One region of the Pseudomonas sp. B19(2017) genome, then DNA from elsewhere that is predicted to be linked to it. Evidence: predicted binding sites of a transcription regulator. Region 1 holds the regulator's gene; each other region holds the start of a gene.
What was found. Region 1 encodes FliA, which starts transcription of late flagellar genes. Its sites were predicted from a motif close to CTAAAGTTTNNNNNNNNNNNGCCGNTAA; they were not measured.
Positions count from the first base shown of each region.

Region 1 (5,726 bases):
CGGATCCGCCGAGAGGATTTCCGAGACGCGGCGGCGGAAGAAACCGGAATCATCCACCACCAGGACCTTGACTGCCATAAACACTCCATTAGGCGGCGCAACCCGCCAGGGTGCGCCACCGAAATCAAATACGCCGCGCGGCGTAACGCTTGAGCATGCTCGGGACGTCGAGAATCAACGCGATGCGACCGTCGCCAGTGATGGTGGCCCCGGACATGCCCGGGGTGCCCTGCAACATCTTGCCCAGCGGCTTGATTACCACTTCTTCCTGGCCAACCAGTTGATCGACGACAAAGCCGATGCGCTGGGTGCCGACCGACAGGATCACCACATGGCCCTCGTGCTGCTCTTCGTGCACCTGGCCCTGGACCAGCCAGCGCTTGAGGTAGAACAGCGGCAGCGCCTTGTCACGCACGATCACCACTTCCTGGCCGTCGACCACGTTGGTGCGCGACAGGTCGAGGTGGAAGATCTCGTTGACGTTTACCAGCGGGAAAGCAAACGCCTGGTTGCCCAGCATCACCATCAAGGTGGGCATGATCGCCAGGGTCAGCGGCACCTTGATGACGATCTTCGAGCCCTGGCCCTTGGCCGAGAAGATGTTGATCGAGCCGTTGAGCTGGGAGATCTTGGTCTTGACCACATCCATGCCCACGCCACGACCGGACACGTCGGAAATCTCGGTCTTGGTCGAGAAGCCCGGGGCGAAGATCAGGTTGTAGCAGTCCGACTCGCTCAGGCGGTCGGCGGCATCCTTGTCCATGAGGCCCTTTTCCACGGCCTTGGCGCGCAGGATGTTGGGGTCCATGCCTTTGCCGTCGTCCGAGATCGACAGCAGAATGTGGTCGCCTTCCTGTTCGGCCGACAGCACCACACGGCCGGTGCGCGCCTTGCCGGACGCTTCACGCTCATCGGGCATTTCCACACCATGGTCGACGGCGTTGCGCACCAGGTGCACCAACGGGTCGGCCAGGGCCTCGACCAGGTTCTTGTCCAGGTCGGTCTCTTCGCCGACCAGCTCCAGGTTGATCTCTTTCTTCAGCTGGCGGGCCAGGTCACGCACCAGGCGCGGGAAGCGGCCGAAGACTTTCTTGATCGGCTGCATGCGGGTTTTCATCACCGCGGTCTGCAGGTCGGCGGTGACCACGTCAAGGTTGGACACGGCCTTGGACATGGCCTCGTCGCCGCTGTTCAGGCCCAGGCGCACCAGGCGGTTACGTACCAGCACCAGTTCGCCGACCATGTTCATGATCTCGTCCAGGCGTGCGGTATCGACCCGTACGGTGGTCTCCGCTTCGCTGGCGCCATGCTTGTCGGCGGCCGCGGCCGGGGCGCGGGGTGCTGCGGCAGGTTTGCTGGCAGGTGCCGGCGTAGCTGCGGCTGGCTTGGCCACGGGCTGGCTGTCGGCCTTGGCCGCTGCCGGCGCTTGCGCCTTGGCCGCAGCCGGGGCTTCGACGGCGGCAACGTCGCTACCGAACTTGCCCTTGCCATGCAGTTGGTCCAGCAGCGCCTCGAACTCGTGCTCGCTGATGTCGTCGCCGCCAGCATGGGTGTCCGCTGCGGCAGGCGCTGGCGCCTTGGCGCCGGGCAAGGCATCGGCCTGGAAGGTGCCCTTGCCATGCAACTGGTCCAGCAGCGATTCGAATTCGGCGTCGGTAATTTCGTCGCTGGCCGTTTCCGGCGCGCTGACAACCGGCTGCGCAGCCACCTCGGCGCTGAACTGGCCTTTGCCGTGCAACTGGTCGAGCAGCGACTCGAACTCGGCGTCGGTGATTTCGTCACCTTCACCGCTGACAGTCTCGCCCTGCATCTGCTCGTCGGCCGCAGCTTGTGCCTTGACCGCATCGAGCGAATCGAGCAGCTGTTCGAACTCGCTGTCGGTGATGTCCTGCTCCTCGGCTGGCGCCTCGGCAACCGGCGCCGGCGCCGCAGCGGCAGGCACTTCAACGCTTTCGGCGCCGCCCGGCTCGGCCAGGCGCGACAACGCCGCCAACAGCTCGGGGGTAGCCGCGGTCACTTCAGTGCGCTCGCGCACCTGGCCAAACATGCTGTTGACCGTATCCAGTGCCTCGAGCACCACATCCATCAGTTCCGCGTCGACCCGGCGCTCACCTTTGCGCAGGACGTCGAACACGTTCTCGGCGATATGGCAGCACTCCACCAGCTCGTTCAGCTGAAGGAAGCCGGCGCCCCCTTTTACAGTGTGGAAACCGCGAAAGATCGCATTGAGCAGGTCGGCATCGTCGGGCCGGCTTTCCAGCTCGACCAGTTGCTCGGACAGTTGCTCAAGAATTTCGCCGGCTTCTACCAGGAAATCCTGGAGGATTTCTTCATCGGCGCCGAAGCTCATCAAACGTGCTCCTTAAAAACCAAGGCTGGACAGCAGATCATCGACATCGTCCTGACCGGACACGACGTCTTCACGCTTATCGGCATGAATCTGCGGACCTTCACCCCGAGTCGGATGTTTTTCTCGATCTTTTTCTGCACGCAGTTGATCGTGGTCATGCTGGATACCGGCAAAGCGGTCGACCTGGCTGGCCATCAGCACCAGTTTGAGCAGGTTGCTTTCCACCTCGGTGACCAGGTTGGTGACGCGCTTGATCACCTGGCCGGTCAGGTCCTGATAGTCCTGAGCCAGCAGAATGTCGTTGAGGTGGCCGGCGACCTTGCGGTTACCTTCGGCACTGTGCGTCAGGAAACTGTCGACGCGCTTGACCAGCTCACGGAACTCCGGCGCAGCGACTTCGCGGCGCATGAAGCGCTGCCAGTCGGCGCTCAGGGCCTTGGCCTCGCTGGCCAGCTCGTTGAGCACCGGGGTGCTTTCCTCGACCAGGTCCATGGTGCGGTTGGCCGCGCCCTCGGTAAGCCTGACCACATACGACAGGCGCTCGGTGGCGTCGGTTATCTGCGACACCTCCTCGGCCTGCGGCATGGTCGGGTCGATCTGGAAACTGACGATGGCACTGTGCAGCTCGCGGGTCAGCTTGCCGACTTCCTGGTACAGGCCGCGGTCGCGGGTCTGGTTCAGCTCGTGAATCAGCTGCACCGCCTCGCCGAAACGGCCTCGCTCCAGGCTCTCAACCAGCTCCTGGGCATGCTTCTTCAGGGTCGATTCGAACTCGCCCAAAGACGTTTGTGATGAATCCATGGCGCGCCCCCCTGACGTGACTCAGCCGTTGACGCGTTCGAAGATCTTCTCGATCTTTTCTTTGAGCACCTGGGCGGTGAACGGCTTGACCACATAGCCGTTGACCCCGGCCTGGGCCGCTTCGATGATCTGGTCGCGCTTGGCCTCGGCCGTCACCATCAGGACCGGCATGGTTTTCAGCTTGTCGCTGGCACGCACTTTACGCAGCAGGTCGATGCCGGACATGCCGGGCATGTTCCAGTCGGTCACGAGGAAATCAAAGTGGCCGTTTTCCAGCATCGGCAGCGCCGTGGTGCCATCATCGGCTTCTTCGGTGTTGGTGAAGCCCAGGTCACGCAACAGGTTCTTGATGATCCGCCGCATCGTCGAAAAGTCGTCAACGATGAGGATTTTCATATCTTTGTTCAAGTAGACCTCCAAGCAGTCTCAAACGCGCTCGGTCCCGAGCGCGCATTCAATCAATTCGGTGCAACATGGAAAACGCACGTGGAAAAAGACGGCAATGCCAGCGGGCTCAACGCGCCCGCCATTCCCCCAGGCGGCTGCGCAGGCGCGCGGCACACTGGCTGTGCAACTGGCTGACCCGCGACTCGCTGACCCCAAGCACCTCACCGATTTCCTTGAGGTTCAGCTCTTCGTCGTAGTACAGCGCCAGCACCAGGCGTTCACGCTCCGGCAGGTTGGCGATGGCCTCGGTCAGGGCAACCTGGAAGCGCTCGTCCTCCAGGCCACGCGCAGGCTCGACCTGGCCGCTGGCGCCGTCCTCATGCAGCCCTTCGTGCTCGCCGTCCTGCAGCAGGTCGTCGAAACTGAACAGGCGGCTGCCCAGGGTATCGTTCAAGATCCCGTAGTAATCATCGAGACTCAATTGGAGTTCGGCAGCAACTTCATGATCTTTAGCGTCGCGACCGGTTCTGGCCTCCACGGCACGCATCGCGTCACTGACCATGCGCGTGTTGCGGTGCACCGAACGCGGCGCCCAGTCACCCTTGCGCACTTCATCGAGCATGGCCCCGCGAATGCGGATGCCGGCGTAGGTTTCAAAGCTGGCGCCCTTGCTGGCGTCATACTTGTTGGCCACTTCCAGCAGGCCGATCATGCCGGCCTGGATCAAGTCCTCGACCTGCACGTTGGCCGGCAGCCGCGCCAGCAAGTGGTAGGCGATGCGCTTGACCAGCGGGGCGTAACGCTCGATCAGCTCGTACTGGGCGTCTTTCGACGCGCGGCTATACATCTTGAAACCGCTGGCATTCATAACACAGGTCCCGCGCTGGTGGGTTGCACCAGGCGCTCGACAAAGAACTCCAGATGACCGCGCGGGTTGGCCGGCAGCGGCCAGCTGTCGACCTTCTGGGCAATCGCCTTGAATGCCAGCGCGCACTTGGAGCGAGGGAAGGCTTCGTAAACCGCGCGCTGCTTCTGCACTGCCTTGCGCACGCACTCGTCATACGGCACGGCGCCCACGTACTGCAGGGCAACGTCGAGGAAGCGGTCGGTGACCTTGGTCAGCTTGGCGAACAGGTTGCGCCCTTCCTGCGGGCTTTGTGCCATGTTGGCCAGCACACGGAAGCGGTTCATGCCGTAGTCGCGGTTAAGCAGCTTGATCAGGGCGTAGGCATCGGTGATAGAGGTGGGTTCGTCGCACACCACCAGCAGCACTTCCTGGGCGGCGCGGACGAAGCTGACCACCGAGTCACCGATACCGGCCGCGGTGTCGATCACCAGCACGTCCAGGTTGTCGCCGACTTCGCTGAAGGCCTGGATCAACCCGGCATGCTGGGCCGGGGCCAGGTGCACCATGCTCTGCGTGCCCGAGGCCGCCGGCACGATGCGCACCCCGCCCGGCCCCTGCAACATCACGTCGCGCAGCTCGCAGCGCCCTTCGATGACATCGGCCAGCGTCCGCTTGGGGGTCAGCCCCAGCAGCACGTCGACATTGGCCAGGCCCAGGTCGGCGTCAAGCAGCATGACCCTGCGACCAAGCTCGGCCAGCGCCAGGGACAGGTTCACTGAAACGTTAGTCTTGCCGACGCCACCTTTGCCACCGGTCACGGCGATCACCTGTACGGGATGCATGCTACCCATGTCTGTTCTTTACCTTGTCTCGCTGGGACTCAGGCCACACGTAGGGCAATTCTGCGTACCCTTTGGCATAGCTACCTTGCACACGCTTCATCATCAACCCGCTCGCCGTGGGTTGTGATAGAGATCAGCGAACATGTCGGCCATGGCCTCTTCGCTGGGCTCGTCCTGCTGCTGCACATTGACCGCGCGGGTAACCAGCTGGTGCCCGCGAGGCAGGTGCAGGTCGTCAGGAATGCGCGGCCCATCGGTCAGGTAGGCCACTGGCAGTTCGTGACTGATGGCAAGGCTCAGCACGTCGCCAAGGCTCGCCGTTTCATCGAGTTTGGTCAGGATGCAACCGGCCAGGCCGCAGCGCTTGTAGCTGTGGTAGGCGGCAGTCAGCACCTGCTTCTGGCTGGTGGTGGCCAGCACCAGGTAGTTCTTGGCGGCAATGCCCCGCCCGGCCAGGGTTTCCAGTTGCAGGCGCAGGGCCGGGTCGCTGGCTTGCAGG
Region 1 is NZ_NEJR01000018.1:95,688-101,413, reverse strand. It holds gene CAF70_RS21400 (chemotaxis response regulator protein-glutamate methylesterase) at 1-78, opposite strand, end outside; gene CAF70_RS21395 (chemotaxis protein CheA) at 125-2,350, opposite strand; gene CAF70_RS21390 (protein phosphatase CheZ) at 2,363-3,151, opposite strand; gene CAF70_RS21385 (chemotaxis response regulator CheY) at 3,173-3,547, opposite strand; gene fliA (RNA polymerase sigma factor FliA) at 3,666-4,406, opposite strand; gene fleN (flagellar synthesis regulator FleN) at 4,403-5,236, opposite strand; gene flhF (flagellar biosynthesis protein FlhF) at 5,330-5,726, opposite strand, start outside.

Region 2 (5,726 bases), on a different contig from region 1:
CGCTCGATCATCGCCAGCTTGCCAGAAGACGCTTACTGACCTGCCCGCTCCCGCAGGTACTGCACAAGGCTCAAGGGCCACGCCAATCCTGTGGGAGCGGGCGTGCCCGCGAAGCAGGCAGCACGGTGGTTGGCACGGGCTTCGCCCGTGTTCGCGGGCAAGCCCGCTCCCACAGGTTCCGCGCTTGCTTCAGCTACAGCGCGATCCTGTAGGGTTTACTGTTCCTTGGTCTCATACATCTTCAACGCCCCCTCTTCGAAGATGTTCAGCTTCTGGCGCAGTTCACGCGGCTGCATGGGTGCCTGCTCGGTCCCCGCTGGCGCATCCGGTGCCGCAGCGGCCGGAGGTGCAGGCTCGGCAGGCGGTGCCTCCGGCGTACCCTGCTCACCCTCGATGTTGCGCTGGGCCTTCTTGGTCAGCACGATGATATCGATGCGCCGGTTGACCGGGTTGAACGGGTTCTTGCGGTCGAACAGCGACGACGAGGCATAACCCACCACCCGTGCCACTTGGCCGTCCGGGTAGCCACCGGCCACCAGCGCACGGCGCGCGGCGTTGGCGCGGTTGGCCGACAGCTCCCAATTGCCGAACTCGCCACTGCCGGCATACGGCTTGGCGTCGGTGTGGCCACTGATGCTGATCTTGTTCGGCACGGCCTTGATGGTGTCGGCCATGGCCAGCAGGATGTCCTCGAAGTACGGCTGCAGGCGCGCACTGCCAATGTCGAACATCGGCCGGTTCTCGGCATCCATGATCTGGATGCGCAGGCCGTCCTGGGTGATCTCGAACAGGATCTGGTCCTTGAACTTCTGCAGCTGCGGGTTCTCTTCCACCTTGTTCTGCAGTTCCTGCAGTAGCAACTCCAGGCGCTCGCGCTCGACCTGCTCGGCCATTGTCTCCACCTGGTCCTTGTCCAGCTGGATGCTGGTATCAGGCGTCGGCTCGGACTTGGCTTCGGGGTTGATGGTCTTTTCCGGCGCCAGCTGGGGCGAGCCGCCCAGGTCGATGACGTAGGGCGTGCCGCTTTCCGAAAAGCCTATCGGGTCTTTGAAATAGCCGGCAATGGCGATCTTCTGCTCCGGCGTGGCCGTGGACAAAAGCCACAGCACCAGGAAGAACGCCATCATCGCCGTGGCGAAGTCGGCGAAGGCGATTTTCCAGGCGCCGCCGTGGTGGCCGCCGCCAAAGCGCTTTACGCGCTTGACGATGATGGGCTGATTGTTCTCCATGACTCAGCGACCGCGAACCGCTTGTTCCAGCTCGGCGAAGCTTGGACGGTGCTTGGGGTACAGCACCTTGCGCCCGAACTCGACCGCCAGCGAAGGCGGCATGCCCGAGGCCGAGGCCACCAGCGACGCCTTGATCGATTCGTAGAGGTTCAGCTCTTCCTTGGCATCGTGCTCCAGGCACTTGGCCAACGGGCCGAAGAAGCCGTAGGCCGCCAGAATACCGAAGAAGGTACCCACCAGTGCCGCACCCACATGGAGGCCGATGGAAGCCTGGTCACCATCGCCGAGCGAGGCCATGGTCACCACGATACCCAGTACCGCCGCAACGATACCGAAGCCGGGCATGCCGTCGGCGATGCCGGTCACAGCATGGGAGGGATGCTCCAGCTCTTCCTTCATGCTCAGCAGTTCCATGTCGAACAGGCCCTCGAGCTCGTGCGGGGCCATGTTGCCGGTGGACATGATGCGCAGGTAGTCGCAGACGAACGCGGTCATGCGCTCATCGGCCAGCACCGTCGGGTACTTGGCGAAGATCGGGCTGGCGGCGGCATCCTCGATGTCGGCCTCGATGGCCATCATGCCTTCACGACGGCTTTTGTTGAGGATCTCGTACACCAGGCCCAGCACTTCCAGGTAGAACGCGTGAGTGAAGCGCGAGCCGAACATCTTCATCGACTTCTTGATGACGTGCATGGTCATGTGGCCAGGGTTGGCCTGCAGGAATGCACCAAAGGCCGCACCGCCAATGATCAGTACTTCGAACGGCTGGATCAGCGCTGCGATCTTGCCGTGGGAGAGCACGTATCCGCCGAGCACGCTCGCGAATACGACGATGATGCCGATAATTTTAGCCATAGGTTCAAAGCACTTGCTGTCGTGGTCAGGGGAAGAGGCGGGAGCTTTAAAACTCTTCTTCTACTTATCGGCAGAACTGCGCCAGACTATAGCCACTCATTGCGAAAAGCCAGTTCGGACTGATGTCAAAATGCCAATTGAAACCAAGGTGCCCGCTCAGGCTCCACGTACGCTAGAGGCCTGGGTAAAGCTGCTCGAGAGCGTTCGCATCCCCGTGCCGAAGCACAGCTACGACCGGGTCATGGCCGCCATCCACGATAGCCGCCGCTCGCTTCGCGATATCGCCGAACTGATGCAGGATAGCCCGGCGCTGGTGCTGTCGGTGATGCGCGAAGCCAATCACCCCACCAATGCCAGCCTGGCCGAGCCTGCCGAAAGCCTGGAAGTCGCCCTCAACCGCCTGGGCCTGGAGCGCAGCGAACAGCTGCTCAAACGCCTGCCAGCGGTGCCCGTCGAAGAGATCCCGCCGGTACTGTGCCAGTTCCAGCTGATCAGCCAGCACGCCTCGCAGCAAGCCAGCGGCCTGTTCGCCAGCCGCCTGGCACGGCTGTGGCAGGAGATCCACTGGGGCAGCCTGCTGTTCCTGTCACCGCTCTGGCCGCTGGCGCTGGCCTACCCCAAGCTGCTCGATACCTGGGAGCTGCGGGTTATCCACAAGGGCGAAGACGCCGCCCATGTCGAGGAAGAACTGTTTGGCGTGCGCATCCTGGAACTGTGCCAGACCATGGCAGAGTACTGGCGCCTGCCACAATGGGTGACCCAGGGTTACCGCCTGTTGCTGGAAGAACGCGAACAACTGGCGCAGGTGCTGAATATCGCCCGCGACCAGGACCTGCTCAGCCAGCAACACCGCCTGGACGCCGAACCTGGTCTGCGTCGCTGGTTCAACCAGCCGGCCAACACCGTGCTGCTGGCCAACAACCTGGCCCTGGCGGCACAGGTGGGCTGGGACAACCCCCACCTGCTGCGCTGGCAGTTGCTGACCGCACTGTACCTGCAGACCTCGCTGGAAGACGTGCAGCAACAGGTGCACCAGCAAGCTGCCGCCAGCGCCCGCCGCCATGCCCAGCATGCCCTGTTCCATCCGGCCGAAGCGCTGATCTGGCCCTGGCATCAGCGTCGCCCGCACCCGGACATGCTGGCGCCGCCACCGCCCACCAGCGACGAACTGGCGCGCTGGCGCAAGCTGTGCCAGGACCTTCTGGCCCAGCCCAGCCCGTTCACCAACAGCGTGCACCTGGCCACGCAGGTTATCGAAGCCCTGCTGGCCTCTGGCATGCAGCGCATCCTGCTGCTGAGCCTGGACAAGGCCAACGACCAGCTGCGCGTGCAGCAGATGGCCGGCCTGCCCAAGGAAGCCGGCGCGCTGGTGCTGCCGGTGACGCAGAACAAACTGCTGCAGAAGCTGCTGGGCCAGGCCGGGCAATTGCGCATCACCCCGGAAAACCACAGCCAGTTCTCGGCCCTGCTGCCGGCCCCGCTGCGTGCCTTGTTCCACAGCGAGCACGTACTGCTGCGCTCGCTGGCGGTGAACGGGCAGGTGCTGATGCTGATGGTGGCTGACCAAGGCGGCCGGCCGCTGGCCGATGTCAGCGTGCAAGCCTTCGGCAAGACCGCGCAGTGCACCGAACGGGCGCTGTCGGTGTTTGCCAACCGCAAGGCCTGAGCCTTGCGCTACAATCGCCCCTCTTTCCACATTGGAGACCGTGGATGACTGACTTTTCCGGCCTGCCCCTGGTGATCGAAGCCGCGGACCTGCTGCAACGCCTGGATTCGCCACAGCTGATCCTGGTCGACCTGAGCAGCGCCAACCGCTATGTCAGCGGGCATATCCCCGGGGCACGCTTCGTCGAAGGCAAGCGTACCCAGCTTGGCCAGCCACCCGCGCCCGGCCTGCTGCCGGCCCTTGGCGAGCTGGAAAAACTGTTCAGCGAACTCGGCCACCGCGACGATGCCGTGTATGTAGTGTATGACGATGAAGGCGGCGGCTGGGCCGGGCGCTTCATCTGGCTGCTCGACGTGATCGGCCACCAGCGCTACCACTACCTCAATGGCGGCATCCAGGCCTGGCCGGCCGACAAGCTCTCCACCGAAGTGCCAGCCAATGGCAATACGCCGGTGCACCTGCGCATCGACAGCGCCCCTACCGCCACCCGCGAGTACCTGCAAAGCCGCCTGGGCGCCGACGACCTGGTCATCTGGGACGCCCGTGGCCCGCAGGAATTCAGCGGAGAAAAAGTACTGGCAGCCAAGGGCGGCCACATCCCCGGCGCGATCAACTTCGAGTGGACCGCCGGCATGGACCTCAACGACCACCTGCGCATCCGCCAGGACATCGCCGACGTCCTGCAGAAGCTGGGTATCACCCCCGACAAGGAAGTGATCACCCACTGCCAGACCCACCGCCGCTCCGGTTTCACCTACCTGGTGGCCAAGGCCCTTGGCTACCCGCGCGTCAAGGCCTACGCCGGCTCGTGGAGCGAATGGGGCAACCACCCGGACACGCCTGTAGAAGTTTAAGGAACCTGCATGAAATCCCGTTTGTTCATCATCAGCCAGTACCTGCTGCCGCACCACCTGCTGTCGCGGCTGGCCGGTTGCATCGCCGAGTGCCGCGTGCGCTGGTTCAAGAATGCCTTCACCGCCTGGTTCGCCAAGCGTTACCAGGTCAACATGAGCGAAGCGCTGGTCGAGGACCTGAGCGCCTACGAGCACTTCAATGCATTCTTCACCCGAGCCCTGAAGCCGGGTGCCCGCCCGCTGGACGAGACCCCCGGCGCCATCCTGTGCCCGGCCGACGGTGCCGTCAGCCAGCTTGGCCCGATCGAGCACGGCCGCATCTTCCAGGCCAAGGGCCACGGTTTCAGCGCGCAGGAGCTGCTGGGCGGTGACCCGGCCATGGCCGCGCCATTCATGGGCGGCGAGTTCGCCACCATCTACCTGTCGCCCAAGGACTACCACCGCGTGCACATGCCGCTGGCCGGTACCCTGCGTGAAATGGTCTACGTTCCGGGCCGCCTGTTCTCGGTCAACCAGACCACCGCAGAGAACGTCCCCGAGCTGTTCGCCCGCAACGAGCGCGTGGTCTGCCTGTTCGATACCGAGCGCGGGCCGATGGCCGTGGTGCTGGTTGGCGCAATGATCGTCGCTTCGATCGAAACCGTGTGGGCCGGGCTGGTGACGCCACCCAAGCGTGAACTGAAGACCTTCCGCTACGACGAAGCCAGCCGCGCACCAATCCACCTGGAGAAAGGTGCCGAACTGGGCCGCTTCAAGCTGGGGTCGACTGCTATCGTGCTGTTCGGGCCGGAGCAGGTGAAGTGGGCCGAAACGCTGGGTGCCGGCTCTGCTGTGCGCATGGGGCAGCAGTTGGCGGTGCCTGCGCAGGCTTGAGTGCCTGATAGAACCTGGGGCCGCTTTGCGGCCCTTCGCGGGCACGCCCGCTCCCACAGAGAAGGTCGCGCTTACCCTGTGGGAGCGGGCATGCCCGCGAAGGGCTGCAAAGCAGCCCCAGATTCCCGGATCAGCCGCGCGCGTCGCGGTCTCGCAGCCCCAGCAGGTAAAGCACCCCATCCAGCCCCAGGGTGGAAATCGCCTGCTTGGCCGACTGGCGTACCAGCGGCTTGGCGCGGAACGCCACAC
Region 2 is NZ_NEJR01000028.1:16,184-21,909, forward strand. It holds gene rsgA (small ribosomal subunit biogenesis GTPase RsgA) at 1-39, shown strand, start outside; gene motB (flagellar motor protein MotB) at 216-1,229, opposite strand; gene motA (flagellar motor stator protein MotA) at 1,233-2,084, opposite strand; gene CAF70_RS24960 (HDOD domain-containing protein) at 2,215-3,750, shown strand; gene CAF70_RS24965 (rhodanese-like domain-containing protein) at 3,795-4,604, shown strand; gene asd (archaetidylserine decarboxylase) at 4,614-5,477, shown strand; gene serB (phosphoserine phosphatase SerB) at 5,608-5,726, opposite strand, start outside.
Region 2: the regulator FliA is predicted to act here: its motif matches at 2,149-2,176, upstream of motA (flagellar motor stator protein MotA).

Region 3 (5,726 bases), on a different contig from region 1:
ATCGACTGGATGCTCGACACTGTGCTGGTGATGCTTTCCAGCGAAGCCCCGGCCTTGCGCGCCAGCTCGACGCTGCTGTCGGTCAGGGTACGGCTGCCGTGCATGGCCGCAGCCACTTGCTGGGTCCCGTGCTGCAGGCTGGCGATCAGCTCTTCGATCTCCTCGGTGGATTTCTGTGTGCGCTGGGCCAGGCCGCGTACTTCGTCGGCAACCACGGCAAAGCCACGACCGGCCTCGCCGGCACGCGCCGCCTCGATTGCTGCGTTCAGTGCCAGCAAGTTGGTCTGTTCAGCCACCGACTTGATCACATCCATCACGCTGCCGATCTTCTGGCTTTCCTGCTGCAGCAGGTTCATGGCCTCGGTGGAGCGGTGCATGTCCTCGGCCAGGCGCTCGATCTGGCCAATGGCTTCGCCTACCACGCGGTCGCCGGCGCGGGCTTCGTCATCGGCACCGGTGGCGGCATGCGAGGCCTGTTCGGCATTGCGCGCCACTTCCTGAACGGTAGCGGCCATTTCGTGCATGGCGGTGGCTACCTGGTCGGTCTCGACTTTCTGGCTGTTGGCGCCGGCGCTGGTCTGCTCGGTCACCGCCGACAGTTCCTCGGCAGCACTGGCGATCTGGGTGACGCCGTCGCGGATGCCGCTGATCAGCTCGCGCAACGTGGAGCCCATGCGGGCGATGCCTTGTTGCAGCATGCCCAGTTCGTCGCGGCGGGTGACGCGCAGGTGTTGGGTGAGGTCGCCGCTGGCGATCTTTTCCACTGCCGCCAGGGTGTCGCGCAGCGGGCGGGTGATCTGCCGGGTGATCAGCACTGCCGCTAGCACGCCGACCAGCAGTGCCAGCAGCGTGGCGATGGTCTGCAGGCTGCGGGCCTGGGTGCTCTCGATGTCACGGCGCTGCAGCTGGATCTGGTACAGCGCGTCGCTGCGCTTGACGATATCGGCACCCTGCACGGTCATTTCGGCGCGCGCAGTATTGATATTGGCGACGGCATCGCGGAACTGGCGCACGGCGTCACGGTAGGCCAGCACCGAGCCTTCGAACTGTTGCAGGCGCGTGTCTTCGGCCGGCAGCTGGCGCTTGAGGTTGTCGATTTCGGCCAGGGCGCCGTCCAGCTGGCGCAGGGCGGCCTGCTCGTTGGCGGCGCTGTTGTCGGCAATGTAGCCGCGTACGTCGATGCGCACCTGCAACAGTTGCTGGCGGGCCTTGCTGACCAGCTGGTACTGGGCCAGGCGCACGCTGTCGGCCTCGGGGCGTGCCATCACTTCCTGGCTGAGGGCGTCCATGGCCTGGTCGGCCTGGCTGGCCGAGCCGTCCATGGCCGCGCGCGCGGTGCGGGTGGCGTCGTAGCCCTGGCGCATCTTGTTCAGCGACACCTTGTAGGCGCTGATGGTCTCGCCCAGTTCACCCAGCAGCTTGATGTTTTCCGGGCTCTTGAAGGTGCTGGCCAGGTAGGCCTGCTGCTTGCTGAAGGCGTCCAGCTTGGTCTGGGTGTTGGCGGCGGCGGCATCGTCGCCGTTGGCGATCATGTACTGCAGGCGCGCAATGCGCAGGTCGGTCAGGTCCTTGTTGAGCTGGCCGATATCGCCCATCCAGTTACTGCGGTCGATCAGGCTACCGAGGCTGGTCCAGCCGGTCAGGGCTAGCAGGCCGGTGAGGATCAGTACCAGGCCGAAGCCCAGGCCGAGTTTAAGGTTGACGCTGATGTTGGCGAACCAGTTGTTCATGCACGCTCTCCAGAAGTTTTTCGCTCGCTTGATCGACGATCGCCAGGCGTTGTTGTTCTGGATGCCTGCTGATTCGTGCAGGGGTTATCGGCAGTGATGGGGGAAGCTGAAACGCTTTTTCAGCAAAAAAGCAGAATTGAGGGAGAATCTAAAAGCTAGCGCAGTCCTTGTGGGAGCGGGCGTGCCCGCGAACACCGGCGGAGCCGGTGCTATCCACCGCGCTGGATTCTTCGCGGGCATGCCCGCTCCCACAGGGATTGCGCCGGCTGTGGCGGCTATTTAAAGGTTGCGCGCACTGAAAGTATCGCAACGGTTCACCTCACCTTCGGCAAACCCGGCCTTGAACCAGCGTACCCGCTGCGCCGAGGTGCCGTGGGTGAACGAGTCTGGTACCACGCGCCCGCGGCCTTGCTGCTGCAGGCGGTCATCGCCAATGGCATTGGCCGCATTCAGCGCCTCTTCGACGTCACCTGGCTCCAGCCAGTTCAGGCGCTTCTGCGCCTGGTAGGCCCATACCCCGGCCAGGCAGTCGGCCTGCAGCTCCTGGCGCACCAGCAGGCCATTGTCGCCTTCCATGCGCTGGCCACTGCGGCGCGCGGCATCGACCTTGGCCGACACGCCTAGCAGGGTCTGCACGTGATGGCCGATTTCATGGGCAATCACGTAGGCCTGGGCAAAGTCGCCGGCCGCGGCGAAGCGGGTTTCCATTTCGCGGAAGAATGACATGTCCAGGTAGACCCGCTGGTCGGCCGGACAGTAGAACGGCCCCACCGCCGCCGAAGCAAAGCCGCAGGCCGAATTGACCTGGCCGCTGAACAGCACCAGTTTGGGGTCGCGGTACTGTTTGCCGCCTTCGGCGAACAGAGCTTTCCAGGTGTCTTCGGTGTCGCCCAGGATCGAGGCGACGAATTCGGCCTGCTGGTCGTTGGCCGGCGGGGCCTTGCCACCCACGCTGCTGGGCGCCTGCTGTTGTTGCTGTTCCATCTGGCCGGCGAGCTGGCCAAGAATCTGCAACGGGTCCTGGCCGGTGAGCCAGCCGATGCCGACGATCAGCAGCACCGCTCCAAGCCCCAGCCCCTTGCCGCCGCCGAAGCGCATGCCGCCGCCACCACCTTCGCCTCGGGCATCGACCACATTGTCGCTGCGTCGGCCTTTTCGCCAATCCATGAATGCTCTCCGGAGCGTGAAACAAAAAGACAAGATTAGTCCACGTCAGCGGCGAATGTCAGGCCAAGGTGTTTATCCATAACCAGATGGTTATGTTTGAAACGCCTGATTTCAATATTCATCGCCCGCTACCTGTCCGAAACTTCATGTGGGAGCGGGCTTGCCCGCGGCAGGGTTTCGAAGAAGCCCCCCTCGCATTTCCATAATTCCAAGAGAGGAAACCGGCATGCCCGCCCAGGACAACAGCCGCTTCGTGATCCGTGATCGCAACTGGCACCCGAAAGCCCTTACGCCTGACTACAAGACGTCCATTGCCCGCTCGCCACGCCAGGCACTGGTCAGCATCCCGCAGTCGATCAGCGAAACCACTGGCCCGGACTTTTCCCACCTGGGTTTCGGCGCCCACGACCATGACCTGCTGCTGAACTTCAACAACGGTGGCTTGCCGATCGGCGAGCGCATCATCGTCGCCGGCCGTGTGGTCGACCAGTACGGCAAGCCTGTGCCGAACACCCTGGTAGAAATGTGGCAAGCCAACGCCGGGGGCCGCTACCGCCACAAGAACGACCGCTACCTGGCACCTCTGGATCCGAACTTCGGTGGCGTCGGCCGCTGCCTGACCGACCGTGACGGCTACTACAGCTTCCGCACCATCAAGCCGGGCCCGTACCCATGGCGCAACGGCCCGAACGACTGGCGCCCGGCGCACATCCACTTCGCCATCAGCGGCCCGTCGATCGCCACCAAGCTGATCACCCAGCTGTACTTCGAGGGTGACCCGCTGATCCCGATGTGCCCGATCGTCAAGTCGATCGCCAACCCGCAAGCCGTGCAGCAGTTGATCGCCAAGCTCGACATGAGCAACGCCAACCCGATGGACTGCCTGGCCTACCGCTTCGACATCGTGCTGCGCGGCCAGCGCAAGACCCACTTCGAAAACTGCTGAGGACCCCGCCATGCCAATCGAACTGCTGCCGGAAACCCCTTCGCAGACTGCCGGCCCCTACGTGCACATCGGCCTGGCCCTGGAGGCTGCCGGCAACCCGACCCGCGATCAGGAAATCTGGAACCGCCTGGCCAAGCCAGATGCGCCAGGCGAGCACATTTTGCTGATCGGCCAGGTGTATGACGGTAATGGCCACCTGGTGCGTGACTCGTTCCTGGAAGTGTGGCAAGCCGATGCCAACGGCGAGTACCAGGATGCCTACAACCTGGAAAACGCCTTCAACAGCTTCGGCCGCACCGCCACCACCTTCGATGCCGGCGAATGGACCCTGCACACGGTCAAGCCGGGTGTGGTGAATAACGCTGCAGGCTTGCCGATGGCACCGCACATCAACATCAGCCTGTTTGCCCGGGGGATCAACATCCACCTGCACACGCGGCTGTACTTCGATGACGAGGCCGAGGCCAATGCCAAGTGCCCGGTGCTCAACCTGATCGAGCAGCCGCAGCGACGCGAGACTCTGGTGGCCAAGCGTTGCGAGGTGGACGGGAAGACGGCGTATCGTTTCGATATCCGTATTCAGGGGGAAGGGGAGACGGTGTTCTTCGACTTCTGAGTTGGACCTCGGGGCTGCAAAGCAGCCCCGGCGATCTGAAGGTCAACGCCGAACCAGCAGCACCCCACTCTCCATATGGTGGGTATACGGGAACTGGTCAAACAACGCACACCGCTCGATGCGGTGGGTGTCCTGCAACTGGGCAATGTTCGCCGCCAGCGTCTCCGGGTTGCACGAGATGTACAGGATCCGCTCGAAACGCCGGGTCAACTCGCAGGTATCCGGGTCCATGCCCGCCCGCGGCGGGTCGACGAACACCGTACCGAACGCGTAGCTCTTCAGGTCGATGCCTTCCAGCCGGCGGAACGGCCGCACCCCATTCAGCGCCTGGGTCAGCTCTTCTGCCGACAGGCGCACCAGCCGCACGTTACCCACAGCGTTCTCGTCGAGGTTGCTCAGCGCGGCATTGACCGACGTCTTGCTGATCTCGGTAGCCAGCACCTTACGCACACGAGTGGCCAGCGGCAGGGTGAAGTTGCCGTTGCCGCAGTACAGCTCCAGCAGGTCGTCGTCCCGCTCGCCGATGGCCTCGAAGGCCCAGCTCAGCATCTTCTGGTTCACCGCGCCGTTGGGCTGGGTGAACGCGCCTTCCGGCTGGCGGTAGCTGAACACACGGCCGGCGACATCGAGTTTTTCCACCGCGTAGTCACGGCCGATGACCAGGCGCTTGCCCTTGGAGCGGCCAATGATGCTCACGCCCAGCTCTTTGGCCAGTTGCCGTGCGGCCACTTCCCAGGCCTCATCCAGCGGGCGGTGGTAGCACAGGGTGACCATGGCATCGCCGGCCAGGGTGGTGAGGAACTCCACCTGGAACAGGCGGTTGCCCAGTTCCTCGCTGGCCTGCCAGGCGGCTTTCAGGCGTGGCATCAATGCATTGATGCGCTGGCTGGCGATGGGGAAGTCGTCGATCAGGATCGCCTTGTGCTTCTCGCCCGGGGCGAACATGGCGTAGTGACGCTGGCCATCCTCGCGCCACAGACGGAATTCGGCGCGCAGGCGGTAATGCTCGCGCGGCGAGTCGAAAACAGCCGGCTCCGGCGCGCCGAACGGCGCCAGCAGCTCGCGCAGCCGGGCCACCTTGGCGTCCAGCTGGGTGGTGTAGGAGGAGGGGTCGAAAGCAGCACTCATGCGTTGAACCAGCCCAGCTTGATGACGAACAGGATGGAAAGGATCACCAGGGCCGGGTTCAGGTCGCGGTGGCGGCCGGAGATCAGCTTGACGGCGGTCCAGGAAATGAAGCCGAAGGCGATGCCGTTGGCGATCGAGT
Region 3 is NZ_NEJR01000022.1:34,918-40,643, reverse strand. It holds gene CAF70_RS23315 (methyl-accepting chemotaxis protein) at 1-1,595, opposite strand, end outside; gene CAF70_RS23305 (neutral zinc metallopeptidase) at 2,010-2,897, opposite strand; gene pcaH (protocatechuate 3,4-dioxygenase subunit beta) at 3,124-3,843, shown strand; gene pcaG (protocatechuate 3,4-dioxygenase subunit alpha) at 3,854-4,459, shown strand; gene trmA (tRNA (uridine(54)-C5)-methyltransferase TrmA) at 4,502-5,587, opposite strand; gene CAF70_RS23285 (NCS2 family permease) at 5,584-5,726, opposite strand, start outside.
Region 3: the regulator FliA is predicted to act here: its motif matches at 1,815-1,842, upstream of CAF70_RS23315 (methyl-accepting chemotaxis protein).